Linked DNA regions of Thiosocius teredinicola. The protein of the gene in region 1 binds, or shares a complex with, the protein of each later gene. Links are inferred from orthologs where the notes say so. Each region holds a gene or a part of one and is shown on either strand. Other genes may lie near its edges.

Evidence for each region.
Region 2: the proteins of rne (region 1) and eno are in contact, whole or in part, in a solved structure (PDB 2FYM), measured with the Escherichia coli proteins. The link is inferred for Thiosocius teredinicola from one-to-one orthologs.

Annotation. Positions count from the first base shown.
Region 1 is NZ_CP019936.1:2,512,293-2,521,267, forward strand. The notes cover bases 3,706-6,903. They hold rne (ribonuclease E), read left to right. Parts: upstream 3,706-4,054; coding sequence 4,055-6,703; downstream 6,704-6,903. Other genes in these bases: B1781_RS12080 (low molecular weight protein-tyrosine-phosphatase), read right to left, coding at 6,750-6,903. Outside these bases: phosphate regulon sensor histidine kinase PhoR, read right to left, coding at 1-201; phosphate regulon transcriptional regulator PhoB, read right to left, coding at 198-893; B1781_RS12060 (S49 family peptidase), read right to left, coding at 972-1,934; B1781_RS12065 (HAD-IA family hydrolase), read right to left, coding at 1,952-2,617; 23S rRNA pseudouridine(955/2504/2580) synthase RluC, read right to left, coding at 2,623-3,579; more of B1781_RS12080, read right to left, coding at 6,904-7,235; B1781_RS12085 (hypothetical protein), read left to right, coding at 7,469-7,753; kdsB (3-deoxy-manno-octulosonate cytidylyltransferase), read right to left, coding at 7,759-8,526; B1781_RS12095 (Trm112 family protein), read right to left, coding at 8,529-8,714; lpxK (tetraacyldisaccharide 4'-kinase), read right to left, coding at 8,671-8,975. UniProt on the Escherichia coli protein: Endoribonuclease that plays a central role in RNA processing and decay. Required for the maturation of 5S and 16S rRNAs and the majority of tRNAs. Also involved in the degradation of most mRNAs.
Region 2 is NZ_CP019936.1:2,909,565-2,918,265, forward strand. Bases 5,778-8,701 are described here. They hold eno (phosphopyruvate hydratase), read right to left. Parts: upstream 7,917-8,701; coding sequence 6,639-7,916; downstream 5,778-6,638. Other genes in these bases: ispD (2-C-methyl-D-erythritol 4-phosphate cytidylyltransferase), read right to left, coding at 5,778-6,325; ftsB (cell division protein FtsB), read right to left, coding at 6,322-6,621; kdsA (3-deoxy-8-phosphooctulonate synthase), read right to left, coding at 8,036-8,701. In the rest of the region: 5'/3'-nucleotidase SurE, read right to left, coding at 1-630; B1781_RS13875 (Smr/MutS family protein), read left to right, coding at 683-1,288; B1781_RS13880 (motility protein A), read left to right, coding at 1,401-2,207; B1781_RS13885 (OmpA family protein), read left to right, coding at 2,207-3,190; tRNA pseudouridine(13) synthase TruD, read right to left, coding at 3,203-4,273; ispF (2-C-methyl-D-erythritol 2,4-cyclodiphosphate synthase), read right to left, coding at 4,273-4,746; B1781_RS13900 (TatD family hydrolase), read left to right, coding at 4,806-5,570; more of ispD, read right to left, coding at 5,612-5,777. UniProt on the Escherichia coli protein: Catalyzes the reversible conversion of 2-phosphoglycerate (2-PG) into phosphoenolpyruvate (PEP). It is essential for the degradation of carbohydrates via glycolysis.

The DNA.
Region 1 (8,975 bases):
GATGGGAATCTGCGAGGCCTGGGGATCACCCAGCCAGTAAGCCAGGCGTTGCAGGTTGAACAGGTTGCGGAAGGTATACGCCAGCAGCGCCAGCAGCAGAAACAGGTAGACTTGGTTGAAGACGGTGCCCGCAGCCCAGGCTACGAGAACAAGGACAACGATACGCCAGAATTCCTGAACCCAACCGGATCTGGCGTTCAAGTCGGCCTCACGGAGAAGCGGTAACCCACACCGCGTACCGTCTGTACCATGTTCTCAAGACCGTAGGGTTCGAGCGCTTTGCGCAGACGGCGGATATGGACATCAACGGTCCGCTCTTCGATGTAGACGTTGCGCCCCCACACCAGGTCGAGCAGTTGGTTGCGCGAGTAGACGCGCTCCTGGTGTGTCAGGAAGAAATGGAGCAGTTTGAACTCGGTAGGCCCGACGCTGACCGGCTTGTCGTCGGCCAGCACGCGGTGTTGCACCAGGTCCATCTCAAGACGGCCGTCGACGCGAATCAATTCGCTCGCATCGCTGCCGGCGCGCCGCAGGACCGCCTTGATGCGGGCCAGCAGCTCGCGGGTCGAGAACGGCTTGGTCACATAGTCGTCGACGCCGGCATCCAAACCCTGCACCTTGTAGTTCTCTTCGTCGCGCGCGGTCAGCATGATCACCGGGATCTCGCTCAGGCGCTCGTCGCGTTTTAGCCACTTGGCGAATTCCAGGCCGCTCATGCCGGGCAGCATCCAATCCAGCAGGATCAGCGACGGATCCTGGTCGCCCACGGCCTGTTGCGCTTCGCTGCCGCTGGCCGCCTCGATCACCTCGTAGCCCGCCCCCATCAGCGTCGCGGCGAGAAGCTCGCGTACCGCCGATTCGTCTTCAACGATGAGAATTTTCGTCGTTGCCACCTGTGCTCACCTAATTCGTCTTTCAAAGTAGGCCGCAATTACAGAGTGACATTGTGACAGGGATATGACGTCTATGCGTCAACGGAATTGAACCCCTCCCTGCATGCCGCTGCTGCGGGTGAAGGCGTTGGCAAAGGCTGCACCAAAGCGGTCGGCCAATCGGGTCAAGGCATCCTCTTTGGCCGTGAAGTCGACGATGTCTTCAGCACCGGCAACCTCGCGAGCCACATAACCGGCGCTGCCGACCTCGTCAGCGAGCCCGAGTTCGATACCCTGATCGCCGGTCCAGAACAGGCCGCTGAACAGCGTTTCCTCGTCACCTTTCAAGCGATCTCCGCGTCCTTCCTTAACCGCCGCAATGAAATGCTTATGTATCTTTTTCAGCAACTTATCGGCATGTTCTCGATCAAATTCACTGACCGGGCTGAACGGATCGAGGATGCCTTTGTGCTCACCTGCAGTCATCAGGCGACGCTCGATACCCAGCTCGTTCATCGCATCGACGAAGCCGAAGCCGTTCATCAACACCCCGATCGAGCCGATCACGCTGGACTCGTTCACGTAGATCTTGTCCGCTGCCGAAGCCACGTAGTAACCGCCCGAGGCACACATGTCGCTGACCACGGCGTACAGAGGAATGTCGGGATATTTCTCGCGCAAGCGTTTGATTTCGGAATGCATATAGTCCGACTGCACCGGCGAACCGCCGGGCGAATTGATGCGCAGAATCACGGCCTTGGTGTTCTTGTCCTCGAACGCGTCGCGCAGACCGGTCACCACATTGTCGGCCGACGCTTTTTGGCCCGGGGCGATCATCCCTTCGAGTTCCACCAGGGCGGTATGCGGTTTGACGCCCATTCCCTTTTCCGACCAATCATTCGGCAGCAGTACGACCAGCACCCCGATCAGATAGGCGAACGTGAGCAGCTTGAAAAAGATGCCCCAGCGTCGCGCGCGCCGCCGTTCCACCAGGGCATCGCGCGCGAGATTCTCAACCAGTTCGCGATGCCAGTCGCCGTTGGACCCTTTGTCCTTTTCCATCAATAAACTCCGTCAGATCAAGTCAGCACTGGCTGATGCAGCCAGTCCGATAGCTCGTGAAGATTGTCGAAACATTGCAGCGCACCGTGCGCCAGCAGTCGCTCGGTCGCATGGACCCCATGCGACAAGCCGACGGCATCGACGCGTGCGTTACCCGCCATCTGCATGTCGTACTCGGTATCACCCACCAAGATCGCCTCACCCGGCGGGGTATCGAGATCGACCAGGATCTCTTCAAGCATCTGCGGGTGAGGTTTCGAGAATGTCTCGTCGGCGCAACGTGTTGCGTGGAAAAACGACGCTAAGCCGCTTTCCTGTAGGGCTTTATCCAGCCCCCGGCGGCTCTTGCCGGTGGCCACGGCGAGGAGTTTGCCTGTGGCGTGCAGGCGTTCAACGAGCTCGCGAGCGCCGTCGAACATCGGTGCCGGCTCGACCGTCTCACCCAACCACAGGCGGCGATAACCTTCGACCAGTCGCTCGACCATGGTGTCGTCAGATCCCGGAAACGCGCGGGCGATGGCTTCACTCAGCCCCAGGCCAATCACGTCCCGCGCCTGTTCGTTGCTCGGCACCGGCACACCGGCCTCGTGCGCCGCGCGCTGCATGCAGGTCACGATACGCGCCTCGGAATCCATCAAGGTTCCGTCCCAGTCAAAAACGATCAGCTGATACTGCTTGCTCATGTCCTTCAAATGCTTCCGGCCAATTTGTCGAGCACTGCCTGCAATTCTGTCGGCAGCGGCGCCTCCACCTGAAACCGGTTGCCGGGCTCAGGCCAATCGAAACGCAACGAAGCCGCGTGCAGGAACAGGCGGCGCAAACCCATCTCCTTCATTACCCGATTGGCCTCTTCATCACCGTATTTCGGGTCACCGAGAATCGGAGTTCCGTTGTCCGCTGCATGCACCCGGATCTGATGAGTGCGCCCGGTCTCAAGCTCGACGCTAACTAAGGTTTCTTTCTCAAATCGCTGTAATACTTCGAAATTAGAGATAGCCTGTTTGCCTTCAGGATCGACCCGAACCACCCGCTCTCCGCTCTTCAGGGTGTTTTTCTTCAGCGGCGCATCGGCGCGCCACCGGCCTTTGCGAATCCGTCCCGACAACAAGGCCAGATAGCGTTTTTCGATCTTTCCGGCGAGTTGAAGTTCCTGCAGGCTGCGCAGCGCACTGCGCTTCTTGGCCAACATCAAACACCCCGATGTTTCCCTATCCAGTCTATGGGCCAGCTCGAGGAACGGCGCATTCGGACGCGAGGCGCGCAATGCCTCGATAACGCCGTGCGACACTCCGCTGCCACCGTGTACGGCCACACCACCCGGTTTATTAACAATTAAGATTAGATTATCTTCGTAGATAATTGATTCTTCGATATTATGCTGCAATCCCTTTGGCGCCTCTTCGGCGTCCTTCTCGCTCACGCGCAGCGGTGGGATGCGCACGACATCGCCGGCCTGGAGGCGGCGCGCCGGCTTGCACCGCCCCTTGTTGACCCGCACCTCGCCACGCCGCAAAACCCGATAAACCCAGCTGCGCGGCACGCCCTTGAGCTGACCTAAAAGGTAGTTGTCGAGACGCTGGCCGTCGTGATTGTCGTCTACTGTAATCAGACGCACGCGCGATGCCGTTTCGCCGCCTTCAGCCATGTCCGCTCGAACCCCGCAAAAAATAATGCATCTGCCTGATAATCTGATATATTTTACGCAAGCTGCAGCCGGAGGTGCGACCGAAAGAGTCCACGAACACACCCGCTGCAGTGCATGAATTTACCGGGCCGGAAGGATTTCCGACCCGAAGTTGGCGCGCAAGCCAATGTCGCTTTTTCTTCCATTAGCGCAGTAATCCGCGATGAGAAGACCGCATCCCTTGCAAAAGGCGATGCTACCCGACTGCATGCATCGCGCGCCAGATTGAGAACAGTCCGGCCGGATGTTGCCGTGTGTGCTTAGCGAGCTTCACTCGCCCACCCGCACCCTCGGTTCGGACATTTAATGAATTCGCCTTCGATCAGATTCGGGTCACGCCCGCCGCTGAGAACGGTCGCACTGTTGTGTGTTGCGACGTCGGGCTCCGGTGGTGCAAACCAGGCCTGAAACCGATCGAGGCAACAAGGAACAATCAATGAAGCGTATGCTGATCAACGCAACTCAGCCTGAAGAGTTGCGTGTGGCCATCGTCGACGGCCAAAAGCTGTATAACCTCGACATCGAATCTCCCGGCCGGGAGATGAAAAAAGCCAACATCTACAAAGGACGCATCACCCGCGTCGAACCCAGTCTCGAAGCCGCATTTGTCGACTATGGCGCTGAGCGCCACGGCTTTCTGCCGATGAAAGAGATCGCCCGCAGCTACTTCAAGAGCGAGGCGTTCGATGCCGGCAAGCGCGCCATCAACGAGCTGCTCAAAGAAGGCCAGGAAGTTATCGTCCAGGTCGAGAAGGAAGAGCGCGGCAACAAAGGCGCAGCACTGACCACCTTCCTCTCGCTGGCCGGCCGCTACCTGGTGCTGATGCCCAACAATCCGCGCGCGGGCGGCGTTTCGCGGCGCATCGAAGGCCAGGACCGCTCCGAGCTGCGCGAGGCGATGAGCGTGCTCGAGATCCCCGAAGGTATGGGACTTATCGTGCGCACGGCGGGTGTCGGCAAGATCGCCGAAGAGCTGCAATGGGACCTCGACTACCTGCTGCAACTGTGGAGCGCCATCGAACAGTCGGCCGCCGAGCGTAAGGCACCGTTCCTGATCTATCAGGAAAGCAACGTCATCATCCGCTCGATTCGCGACCACCTGCGCGCCGATATCGGCGAGATCGTGGTCGATCAACCGGGCACGCACGAACAGGCGCGCCAATTCATTGAACAGGTCATGCCCAAGTACCTGCGCAAGCTGCGCCTGTACACCGACGAGGTGCCGCTGTTCTCGCGCTATCAGATAGAATCGCAGATCGAATCGGCGTTCCGCCGCGAACTGCGCCTGCCGTCCGGCGGATCGATTGTGATCGACCACACCGAGGCGCTGACCTCGGTCGATATCAACTCGGCACGCGCAACCAAAGGCTCGGATATCGAAGAAACCGCGCTCAATACCAACCTCGAGGCTGCCGACGAGATCGCCCGCCAGCTGCGCCTGCGCGACCTCGGCGGCCTGTTTGTCATCGACTTCATCGACATGACCCCATCGCGTAACCAGCGTGAGGTCGAGAACCGACTGAAAGAGGCGATGAAAGAAGACCGCGCGCGGGTGCAGATCGGCCGCATCTCGCGCTTCGGCCTGCTCGAAATGTCACGTCAGCGTCTGCGCCCTTCTCTCGGCGAATCGGCGCACCAGGTCTGCCCACGCTGCGATGGCCACGGATTCATCCGCAGCGTCGATTCGCTGGCGCTGTCGATCCTGCGCATCATCGAAGAAGAGGCGCTCAAAGAGAACACCGGTCGGGTGAATGCCCAGCTGCCTATCGAGGTGGCGACCTTCCTGCTCAACGAAAAACGGCAGATGATCGCGGATATCGAGAAACGGCATGATGTCAGCGTCATCCTGATTCCCAACCGCCACCTCGAAACACCCAAATACGAGCTCGAGCGGATTCGCACGCAGGATCTGCACAACGACGACACGCCCAGCCACGCGCAGGAAGTGGAATACAAACCACAGAATACGCCACCTGCCGAACGGCCACAGGCGCGCATCGAACAGCCTGCAGTCAAACAGATTGCGCCCTCTTCGCCGGCGCCGCAGCGCGCCGAACCACAGCCACAGCCGACGGCAACACCGGTACCCATGCCGGTACCGGCAGCGGGCAATGAAAGCGGGTTCATCAAACGCCTGTTCAGCAGCATCTTTGCAACGCGCGAAGGTGGAGCTGAAGTCGAATCGCCCAAGACTGCGGCCGCAGCCAGCGACGCTGTCGATGGCGAAGGCACCACTGCAGACAAGGAGGGTAGTGGCGGACAGCGCAAGAGCAGCACCCAGCGTAGCGGCAATGCACGCAAGAGCGATTCACGCTCCAGCCGTAGCCGTCGCGGCAGTCGCGGCGGCCAGCGCAAGCCCAAAGCGGAAGAAGGCGAAGGCAACAAGAACCGCGAGACCAAGCCGCCCGCGGAAAACAAGAAACAAGGCGACAGCAAGCCGGAAGATGCGGCTGCACAGGCAAATAAACCGGCTACCGGCGAAGACAACGGTGAAGGCCCAGCCAAGCGCAGCTCGCGGCGTGGTCGTCGCGGCGGCCGGCGGCGGCGCAGCAGTGCCGAGAAAGCCGCTGCGGCTAACGGCGAGTCGGCAAACAACGCCTCAGATGCCCCTGGCAATTCAAGCGGTTCGGGCAGCGACGCTGGCCGGCCGGAAAAATCGGCTGGCAACAGAAAGCCCGATGAATCCGCCGCTGCCGGTCCGGTAGCCGCTGAGAAACCGGCGAGCACAGGTCAAGCGGCCGGCGGCGACAAACCGAGCGCTGATCGTCCGCCACGCGCGAGCAAGCCGGCCGAAGATGGCGAGGCGAAGCCCGCAAAACCCGCGGGCTCCCCTGCGCAGTCGGAAGCACCTTCGGCCAAACCTGCGGAGAAACCGGTCAGTGCCGAGTCGGCGCCGTCGTCAGCACCTGCAGCGAAACCGGTAGCACCACCAGCCGCCGCACCTGCGCCTACGCCAGCATCGGCGCCGGCGCCGGCGGCCGACAGTACCCCTAAACCACCGTCGATTGAACGCGCAGTTGCGCCGAAATCAGCGGCCGAACCGGCGCCGAAGGCTTCCAGCTCCGGCGGGTCGGGCGAGGACTGATTCGGTCGGTCGGAACAGAACGGGTGTGGTCAACCACACCCGTTTTTCATGAAAGATGACTGCGGCGAATCTCGTCGAGTAGACCCAACGCCGCGGCATCCACCAGATCGAAGACACGTTCGAATCCAGACGCACCACCGTAGTACGGATCGGGCACCTCGCGCGTACGCATCTGCGGCGCAAAGTCCATAAACATCTGGATCTTGTCGACGTGCTCGTCGGGACAGATGGCGCTCAACGCCATGTAGTTGTCCTGATCCATCGCCACCACGTAGTCGAAACTGGCAAAGTCTTGCTCTTCGACCCGGCGCGCCACCAGGTCCGACAGATCGACGCCGCGCTGCAACGCCGTGGCCTGTGCACGCTTATCGGGTGGGCTGCCGACATGGTAGGCATGGGTGCCGGCCGAATCGATCTTGATAACCTCTGCCAACCCCTCTTTCTCGACCAGCGCGCGAAACACGCCGTGCGCTGTGGGTGAACGGCAAATGTTGCCCATGCACACGAATAGTACCGTGACTGCATCTTTCATTTGTCACAAACCATAAACAGTTAACGTCCGGCGTTCGCCTGAAGCCTCTCACCAGACAATGAGCTTAATGATGCGATCCAGTGTCAGTGACACCGTGAACACTGTCAATCGTCGGTTGGCCAACCTCGGCAGCGCACCACAGACAGCGCAAGACTCATCCAGCCGCGATCCGTTGTGATTACCCTGTGCACACGCAGTGCTGCGCAAACCGCTACAGACGCTAAGCTAACCTCATGAGCGCTGCATCACTCCACCAACGACTTCAGCAACTGATAGGTAACCGCTTCGATTATCTCGACGAGGTCTGGATCCTGATCGAGGTGTTGGGCGATATGGACAGTGTCGTGCTGCGGCGCTGCGAAGACTGCAAGCGCTACCGGCCGGTGCAATCCAACGCCTACGGCATGCCCAATCGCCGGGTCGACGGTACCCTCACCCTGCCGATTTCCAACGCCGAAGGCGATGGCTATTCTGACGACCTGCTGGTGTTGCTCGAAGGCCGGCAACCCTCAGGATGAAGCCCTTAAGATGAAGTAAGCGCCGCAATGACCCGCTTGAGGTCTTCGGCCGTATCGACACCGGCCGGCGGCGCCTCTTGCGCGACATCGAGGGCGATGCGTCCACCATTCCACAAGACGCGTAGCTGCTCGAGTGATTCCATGCGTTCGATCGGCGATACCGGCAGACTGGCGTAGCCGCTCAGAAAGCCCGCGCGGTAGGCATAGATGCCAAGGTGACGGTAGATGCCTTCCATCCATTCGCCCTTCGGCTCTTTGGACATATCGAACTGGTCGCGCTTCCAAGGGATCGTGGCCCGGCTGAAGTACAAGGCATAGCCGCGACCGTCGCCGACCACCTTGACGGTGTTGGTATCGAACAGTTGGTGCGTCTCGCTCAATGCCACGGCGAGTGTCGCCATGTCCGCGTCCGGATGATCGATCAGACTGTCGGCAACCTGGGCCAACAGCGACGGCGGCATCAAGGGTTCGTCACCCTGCAGGTTGACCACAATCGTATCGTCCGGCCAGCCTTTGAGGCTGACGACCTCGGCGATGCGGTCGGTACCGCTGCTGTGTTCGGCCGACGTCATGCAGACATTGCCGCCAAACGCCGCGGCCGCCTGCTCGATACGCTGATCGTCGGTGGCAATCACGACATCTTCGGCGCCGCTCTCCAGTGCACGCTCGTAAACGTGCTGAATCATCGGTTTGCCGGCGATATCGACCAGGGGTTTGCCCGGCAGGCGCTGCGATGCGTAACGCGCCGGGATCACAACGCTGAATGACGCCATGCTCAGTCTTCGATCTCGACGTCGGCCGGGATCTCGGTGGCCTCTTCGAGCAGCATCACCGGAATGCCGTCACGGATGTGGAAGATCAGGCGGTCCTGTTTACACACGAGTTCGCCGACCTTCGGACGGTAGATCAACTTACCCTTACAGTTCGGGCAAGCCAGGATGTCGAGCAATTTTTTGTCCATCGGTGATGTCCTTCAAAGCGTTGTTCAGTCGGCGGACGAATTCTTCATCTGGCTGCGCATCAATCTGTACGACCCAGGCGTCACGGCACGGCAGACGCCGACATTTTACGGCATCTTTCTCGGTCATCAGAATGGGCAGTTCCTCGGCGAAGCGCAAATCTTCCGCGCGAAAAGGATGGTGATCGGCAAACACGTGCGGTTCGACCTCGATTCCCGCATCACCGAGCAAACCAAAGAACCGCTGCGGATTGCCGATGCCGG
Region 2 (8,701 bases), 400 kb from region 1 along the record:
ACCGGCATCCTGCTCTGCGCCGGCTGGGCCCACCCAGTAGATCGGTCGCCCGCGCGGGTCTTCGGATTTCACCACCGGCTCTGCCTTGTGGCGGTGCCCCAGACGGGTCGCTGCATATCCCTGCAACTGATCGAACGGGATATCGGGTACGTTCACGTTCAGAATCGAATCCGACGCGATCGGCTGCTCGCACAAACGCTTCACCAGCATGGCGGCCACGCGAGCGCCGGTATCGAAATGCTGCGGCGTGTGCGACGACATCGACACGGCGATCGCCGGATATCCCAGAAACCGTCCCTCGGTCGCGGCCGCCACGGTACCCGAGTAGAGCACGTCGTCACCCATGTTGGCGCCGGCATTGATGCCGGAGACGACCATGTCCGGCTCCTGTTCGAGCAATCCGGTAATCGCCAGGTGCACGCAGTCGGTCGGCGTGCCGTCGACCCGGATAAAACCGTTCTCCGCGGTCGCAGCACGAATCGGTATCTCCAGCGTCAGCGAGTTGCTCGCACCGCTGCGGTCGCGGTCCGGCGCGACCACCACCGTGTCGGCGATCGTCGCCATCACATCGTGCAGTGCCTTCAGGCCCGGTGCCTGATAGCCGTCGTCGTTACTGAGGAGAATTCGCATGCCGTCCTAGTTGTGCACCGCCCCCAACTGCGGGCCGGTCTTGAAGCCGCCGATGATACTGCAAACCGTGCACCGCCTCACCTTGATCTATGGTTGGGAACCCGTTTCAATCGACAGCATGGGCGATCCACCTGACACCCCCGAAAACGACGACAGCGACCTGTTTCAGACCGCGATGGGCGACGTTGAGCCGATCACGCCGGAGCAGGTCGAGCCGTACCGTAAGAAACGTCGCCCCGAGCCGCTCAACCTGCCGGTGGGCGACGAACAGGAAGACGAACTCGCCGACCTGGCGATCGAAACCGGCGAGTTCCTCGAGTTCCGCCGCCCGGGCATCCAGAACCGCCTGTTCCGCGACCTGCAGCGCGGCGTGATCGAACCCGAAGGCACGCTCGATCTGCACGGGCTGCGCGTGCACGAGGCCAAGCCGGCCCTGGTGCGGTTTCTGAACTACCACCGCGACATCGGTCGACGTTGCGTGCGCATCATCCACGGCAAAGGTCGCGGATCCGGCCAGCAGCCCGTACTCAAGCAGAAAACCAACCAGTGGCTGCGGCAGCGCGAAGACGTGCTGGCGTTCGCCACCGCACCGCGCTGGGACGGCGGCACCGGGGCGGTCTACGTGCTGCTATCGGGCAAGTTTCGTCGCACCGATTGATCCGACGCGCACAACCCGAATCCCGTTCCTCGCCACTCACCCGCAGTCGCCGAAGCGCTTGGCCTGCATCTTGCTGAATTCCGCTCAGAGAGAACGATGACGGAGATTCACCATGCTCGAACGTTACCGCATTGAAGCGCTTTCGCTGGCCGTGCTGACCGCGGTCGCCATTCAGGTTTTTGCCCCCGGCTCCGGCCTGATCGCGATCGTTTCGGGCTTTTTCCTGGTTCTTGGCGGCACATTGTTGACCGCGCTGATGAGCCACTCGGGCAGCTCGATCAAGATGCTGTGGCAACTGGTCGTGGATTTTCGCCGCCAGCCGAAGGACCTGGGCGACGACGAGCAAAGCCTGCAACGCTTCTTCCATGCGGCAAATGCTTTCCGCCGCGGCGAAATCCGGCCGGCCGAGGTCACCGCCCGCAAGATTGCCGAACCGGTGCTGCGACGCGGCACCCAACTCGTGCTCGACGGCTTTCCGCGCGAGCAAATCAGCCTGGCCCTGCAACGCCAGATCGCCGAAGAGCGCGACCAACTGCGCCACCCGGTCGACATGTTGCGCGCCATGAGCAACTACGCGCCGGCATTCGGCATGCTCGGCACCCTGCTCGGCCTGGTGCAGATGCTGTTCGGCCTGGGCTCGGGCGACCTGGGCAGTATCGGTGCGGCCACCGGATTCGCCATGCTGACCACCGTGTACGGCCTGGTGCTGTCGAACCTCGTGTTCAAGCCGCTTGCCAGCCAACTCGAACAACGCGGCCGCCGCGTGATCAACCGTCGCGTGGCCCATCTGCAGGCCATCATGATGCTGTTCGATCGCCAGCACGCCGAGCTGATCCGCGAGATGATGGATGAACTCAACGCGCTGCAGGATATGCAGAAGGTGTCGCTGCAACTGCAACTGGCGAAGGCACACGCCTGATGTCGCATTTCGACGCAGCCATCCCGTCCAACGGCCAGTCGCCGCTGGACGCGCTCAACTGGTACTCCTGGGATACCGAGAAGTCGGAAACCAGTTGGCTGCTCACCTATGTCGACGTACTCAGCATCATCCTGGTGGTAATGGTGGTGCTGCTCGGGCACACCGCGATCATGCAAACCGAGTTGATCGAGACCGAACCCGACAAGCGCCTGGCCGTGCCGGTCGAACCTGCCAAGGTGACTGCACCGGCGAAGCCGAAAACCGTAACGCGCCCACTACGCATCCCGCCGCCGCTGACGATCGAGCTGCCTGAAGATTCAGCGTCGCAGCCCGGCTTTCTGACCACCGCGGTGAACGAGCCGGTGACACAGATCGTCGAACCGCCGCTGGCCACGCCAGCAGCACCCCGCGAAACCATGTCGGACTTGCTGGCAACCACTGCCCTGCTCGATCTGCAATCGCCGATGTGGCTGCCCACCCCCGTAGCGGCGCCGGCGGCGCTCGACGAGCCACTGGCCCCATCGGCCGTAGCAGAGGCACCCGCCGACTCGGCCCAGACCCGCCTGGTCAATGCGATCGAAAACACCCTCGGCAACGAAGTCAGAATCATCCCGCAGGAACGCGGCGTTTCGCTGGAAATCGCCGAGGTGATCCTGTTCGACTCCGGCAAGGCCGAGCTGAAACCGCACGCCACACCCGTGCTGCAACAGATCGCGCTGTCGTTGAAAGAGACGGTCAACGCCGAGATCTCGATCGAAGGCCACACCGACAACCGTCCGATCCACCACGGTCGTTTCGCATCGAACTGGGAGCTGGCCGCGGCACGCGCGAATCAGGTTACGCACTTCCTGTTGAACGCCGGCCTGGATGCCGATCGTGTACGCTCGATCAGCTATGGCGATGCCAAGCCGATCGCCGACAACGCCACCGCGGCAGGTCGCGCCGCCAACCGCCGCGTAAATCTGCGCGTTGACTTTCTGTGAGTGCAGATACCGCTAGCTGATCGACGCTGCGCGCTGTGGCTCGCTGACCAACTCGCGCAACACCGATGTCGCATAGGCACCCGAGGTCAGGCCGAAGCTGAGGGCCAAGGCGTCGTCCTGCCATCGCCACGTCAGATCGTCGACGACCAGGCGTAGCGCGCGACGGTCTGCGTCGAGACCGAACCGCTGCAGTCCATCGATCCAATGCTGCCAGTCGGCCAGCGCCTGTTGCTCCAGCAGCAGCACTTCTCCAGCGGGTAGCAAGGCGCGACTCGAACGACCGCACAGCGGACCACTTGGATGGATATCGCGAACCGCTATCCGCTCCGCGATCGATGCATCGTCGGGATCGTGCATGAACTGGCGCATCGCACCGGCCAACAGCAACACGTCACCATCCATCGCTGCATCCCAAGTGCCGGCCGCAACACGCGCTGCAAGCACCTGGTTGAACAGCTGCGAACGCGCCGCGGACAACAGCAGGCTGCGCTGTTCGCGCTTCGGTTTGCGCCCACGTCCGGCAAACAGCGCATCCGCGCGGGCCAGGTTCTGTCCTTCGCGGCCAAAGCGCTGCGTACCGAAGTAGTTCGGCACACCGCTCTCACCAATCTGCCGCAGCCGTTGTTCCGCCAGATCGCGATCCCCGCCAACCGAATGCACGGTGATCTCGAAACGGTTGCCGCGCAGCGAGCCGCGGCGGATCTTGCGATTGTGACGCTGCGCATCGAGGATCTGCAGCGAGTCATCCTCGATCGAACGCCAATCAGGCGCCTCGCGACCGGGGAGTTGCACGGTGAAGTGTTGTGTCGTCACCGCATTGCGATCTTTCAGACCGGCATAGCCCACGGCGACTTGGCCGACACCGGCCAGCTTGGCCAACTCGCGCGCCACCTCGTGCGTGTTGCGTTCGCGTTTGCGCACGGTGAGAAACTCGTGCTCGCCGTCACCCGACGGACCATAGCCGAGCTCTTCGACAACGATGAAATCTTCGGGGGTTTGGCGTAGCACGCCGGTCACTACCGGACCGCCCAAGGCGTACGGCAGATCGCGTGTCGGGTCAGCAGAGAAAACAGTCTCGTCCATCAGATTTTGAGCAGCAGCACCACGGCGTGTGCGGCGATGCCCTCCTCACGCCCGGTAAACCCCATGCGTTCGGTGGTGGTCGCCTTGACGTTGACGGCATCGAGCGCAACGCCCATGTCTTGGGCCAGATGCTCGCGCATCGTGGCGATATGCGGTCCCATGCGTGGCGCCTGCGCAACGATCGTGCTGTCGAGGTTACCGACGCGCCAACCGCGCTCGGCCAAGGCATCGCGCACGCGGCGCAACAGCACGCGGCTGTCGATGCCACGATAGGCATCGTCACTGTCGGGGAAATGCTTGCCGATATCGCCCAGCGCCGCAGCACCCAACAACGCGTCGCATACGGCATGTATCAGCACATCGCCGTCCGAATGTGCCTCCAGCCCTTTGTCGTGATCGATTCTGACACCGCCGATCGTAACGAAGTCGCCCACACCGAACCGATGAGCATCATAACCGTGACCAACCCGCATGCTGTTCCCCTCATCAAACCGGGGCGATGATAGCACTCAGGGAGCGCTAAACTTACGAGATGCCGATCTTCGATACCCATTGCCATATCGATGTAGAAGACTTCGACGCCGATCGCGCCGAGGTGTTGCGCGCGGCACGCGCTGCGGGGGTGCAAGACATGCTGGTGCCGGGCGTACAGCGTTCGACGTGGCCTTCGCTGATCGCTTTGTGCGAGGGTGATCCGCATCTCCACCTGGCGCTGGGCATGCACCCGGTCTACTTGCAACAGCATCAGGATACGGACATCCCGGCACTGGTCGAGGCCGTGGAGCGGCATCAACCGATCGCCATTGGCGAGATCGGCCTTGACTGGTATGTCGACGGCCTTGATCGCAACAAACAGCAGGCACTGTTGGAGCGACAACTACAGGTTGCACAGGATGCCGGGCTGCCCGTGGTGCTGCATGTGCGTAAGGCGCACGATGCAATGCTGAACACGCTCAAGCGCTATCGTCTGACAGGCGGTTTCAGCCATGCCTTCAACGGCAGCCTCGAACAGGCACGGCGTTATCTGGACATGGGTTTTTGCCTGGGCTTCGGCGGCATGCTGACCTACGAACGTTCATCGCGCCTGCGCCGGCTCGCCACCGAGTTGCCAGTCGAGGCCATCGTGCTCGAAACCGATGCCCCCGATATGACGGTCGCGTCGCACCAGTACGAACGCAACAGCCCCGCTTACCTTCCCGACGTCTTAAAAACCTTGGCCGAGCTTAAGCAGATGAGCGAGGACGAGGTTGCCGCGCAGACGACAGCCAATGCCAAGCAAATACTGGGATTGATCTGAGCCGACCGCGAGCGGACGACTTCGGTATCGACGAACCGCGACTACCAGGGTTTGCCGTCGCGTTGGCGCTCAAGATAATAAGCGGCCAACGGCAGATCTTCAGGACGCGTGATCTTGATGTTGTCGGCCGAGCACTCGACCATGATCGGTTGGTGACCGGCCCACTCGATGGCACTCGCCTCGTCGGTCACCAACACGCCGGCTTCGAGCGCGCCGCGCATCGCATCGAACAAGGTGCCGAAGCGAAACATTTGCGGTGTGAAGGCATGCCACAGGTGGGTGCGTTCAACGGTGTTGAGAATGCGATCGGCCGAGTCGGTACGTTTCATCGTATCGCGCACCGGCATACCCAGCAGCCCGCCGATCTCCTGATCGCGCACCATGGAAACGAGATGATCGATGTCGTGTCGGCGAACGCAGGGCCGCGCCGCATCATGCACCAGCACCCAGTCGTCGGCCGCAGCACGCGGTTCGAGCGCCGCCAGCGCGTTCAACACGGAGAAACAACGCTCGGTACCGCCGGTAACCCGCACCAGGTCCGGATGGCCGGCAAACTCGCTGTCGTCCCACCAGCCGTCTTCTTCGCTAAGCGCCACATACAGGCCATCGACCATGGGATGCAGCAACAGGCGTTCGATGGTGTAATCGATCACGCTGCGACCGTTGAGGTCGAGATACTGCTTGGGGACCTTGCTGCCCATGCGACGACCGACGCCGGCCGCCGGCACGATGCACCAAAACGACGGTGCGCTCACGGCTTGCGGCTCTCGGGCGGAACCAACTGAAAGTAGGTCTCGTCTTTGCGGATCAAGCCGAGCTCGCTGCGCGCTCGCGCCTCGATCGCTGCCAGGCCTTCTTTGAGGTCATCGACCTCGGCCTGGAGCGTCGCGTTACGTTCTTGAAGATCTTCGAGTTCCGCGCGCTGGTCGGCGATCTGGCGCTTCAGCATCGCAACCTCGGCGAGGCTACCCTCACCGACCCACAGCCGGTACTGCAATCCCAGCAGCACCAGCAGCAGAACGCCAACCGCTACCTGAAGCTTCCAGCTCACAGCGCGCGGATCAAGAGTCAGAAGCAGGGAAACGCACTCTTACCGGCGTACTCTGCTTCATCACCGAGCTGATCCTCGATGCGCATCAACTGGTTGTATTTGGCCACGCGGTCGGAGCGCGAAAGAGAACCGGTCTTGATCTGACCGGTCGCGGTGGCGACCGCGAGATCGGCGATCGTCGTGTCCTCGGTCTCGCCCGAGCGGTGCGAGATCACCGCGCTGTAACCGGCATCGTGTGCCATGCCGATGGCTTCGAGTGTCTCGGTCAGGGTGCCGATCTGGTTGAACTTGATCAGGATCGAGTTGGCGATGCCCTTGTCGATGCCTTCCTTGAGGATCTTGGTGTTGGTCACGAACAGATCGTCGCCGACCAGTTGTACGCGCTTGCCGAGTTTGTCGGTCAGCAGCTTCCAGCCGTCCCAATCGCCTTCGTCCATACCGTCTTCGATCGAGATGATCGGGTACTGGTCGACCCAGCCGGTCAGGAAGTCGGCAAAACCGGCAGAGTCGAACGACTTGCCTTCCGAGGCCAGCACGTACTTGCCGTCTTTGTAGAATTCCGAGCTGGCGGCATCCAGGCCGAGGTAGATGTCGTCGCCGGGTTTGAAGCCGGCCTTGGTGATCGCTTCGAGGATGACCTCGATGGCCTCTTCGTTGGAGCGCAGGTCGGGGGCGAAACCGCCCTCGTCACCGACGGTGGTCGCCAGCTTGCGCCCGCCGAGTACGGATTTCAGTGCATGAAACACCTCGGCGCCGTAGCGGATGGCCTCGCGAATCGAGCCTGCCGCCACCGGCAGGATCATGAACTCCTGCAGGTCGACGCTGTTGTCCGCATGCTCGCCGCCATTGATGATGTTCATCATCGGTACCGGCATCTTGTAGGTGCCGCTACCCAGCGATTGATACAGCGGCATCGCCTTTTCCTGCGCCGCGGCATGCGCGGCAGCGAGCGACACGGCGAGGATGGCGTTGGCGCCGAGGCGCGATTTGTTGTCGGTGCCGTCGAGGTCGATCATGCGCCGATCGATGGCTTCCTGTCCGCCGACCTCCTGCCCCAGCAAGGCGTCGCGGATCTCGCCGTTGACGTTGCCTACCGCAGTCAAAACCCCCTTACCGAGGAAACGGTGCTTGTCGCCATCGCGCAGTTCGAGCGCCTCGCGCGAACCGGTCGATGCGCCGGAAGGGGCTACCGCCCGACCAATCGCACCGTCGGCGGTCAGCACATCGGCTTCGATAGTCGGGTTGCCGCGCGAATCGAGGATCTCTCGGGCGCGGATATCGATGATGTCAGACATGGGTACTCCTGAACTCAAAAAAATTCGTGGCAGAGCCGGCAGCCGCGCTGGAAGGCGCATGCTGCCGGCTCTCCGATAAACCTAGTCAACTGTCGGGTCGGCGACAGCGGAATGCCGTGTCAGCCGACGAGTTCCTGTTCGATAAAACCGCGCTGTTTGACGCAGCGGTCGAGCTCGACCAGGGTTTGCAGCAGGCGCTGCATTTTATCCAACGGCCAGGAATTGGGGCCGTCGGACATCGCGTTTTGCGGGTCCGGATGGGTCTCCATGAACAGACCGGCGATGCCGACGGCGACAGCCGCGCGCGCCAGCACCGGCACGTGTTCGCGCTGTCCGCCCGATTTATTGCCCATGCCACCGGGCTGCTGCACCGAGTGGGTCGCATCGAACACCACCGGACAACCGGTAGAACGCATGACGGCGAGACCGCGCATGTCGGAGATCAGCGTGTTGTAACCGAACGACACACCGCGCTCGCACACCATGATCTGTTCGTTGCCGGTGGCCTTGGCCTTGTCGACGACGTTGTTCATGTCCCACGGCGCGAGGAACTGGCCCTTTTTGATATTGACCGGCTTGCCCGCCTTGGCGACGCTCTGAATGAAGTTGGTCTGGCGACACAGAAATGCCGGCGTTTGCAATACGTCGACGACCGAGGCCACCTCGTCCATCGGCGTGTCCTCATGCACGTCGGTCAACACCGGCACGTTCAGTTCGGTCTTGACGCGTTCGAGGATGCGCAGGCCTTCTTCGAGACCAGGACCGCGCGGGCTGCTGTGCGACGA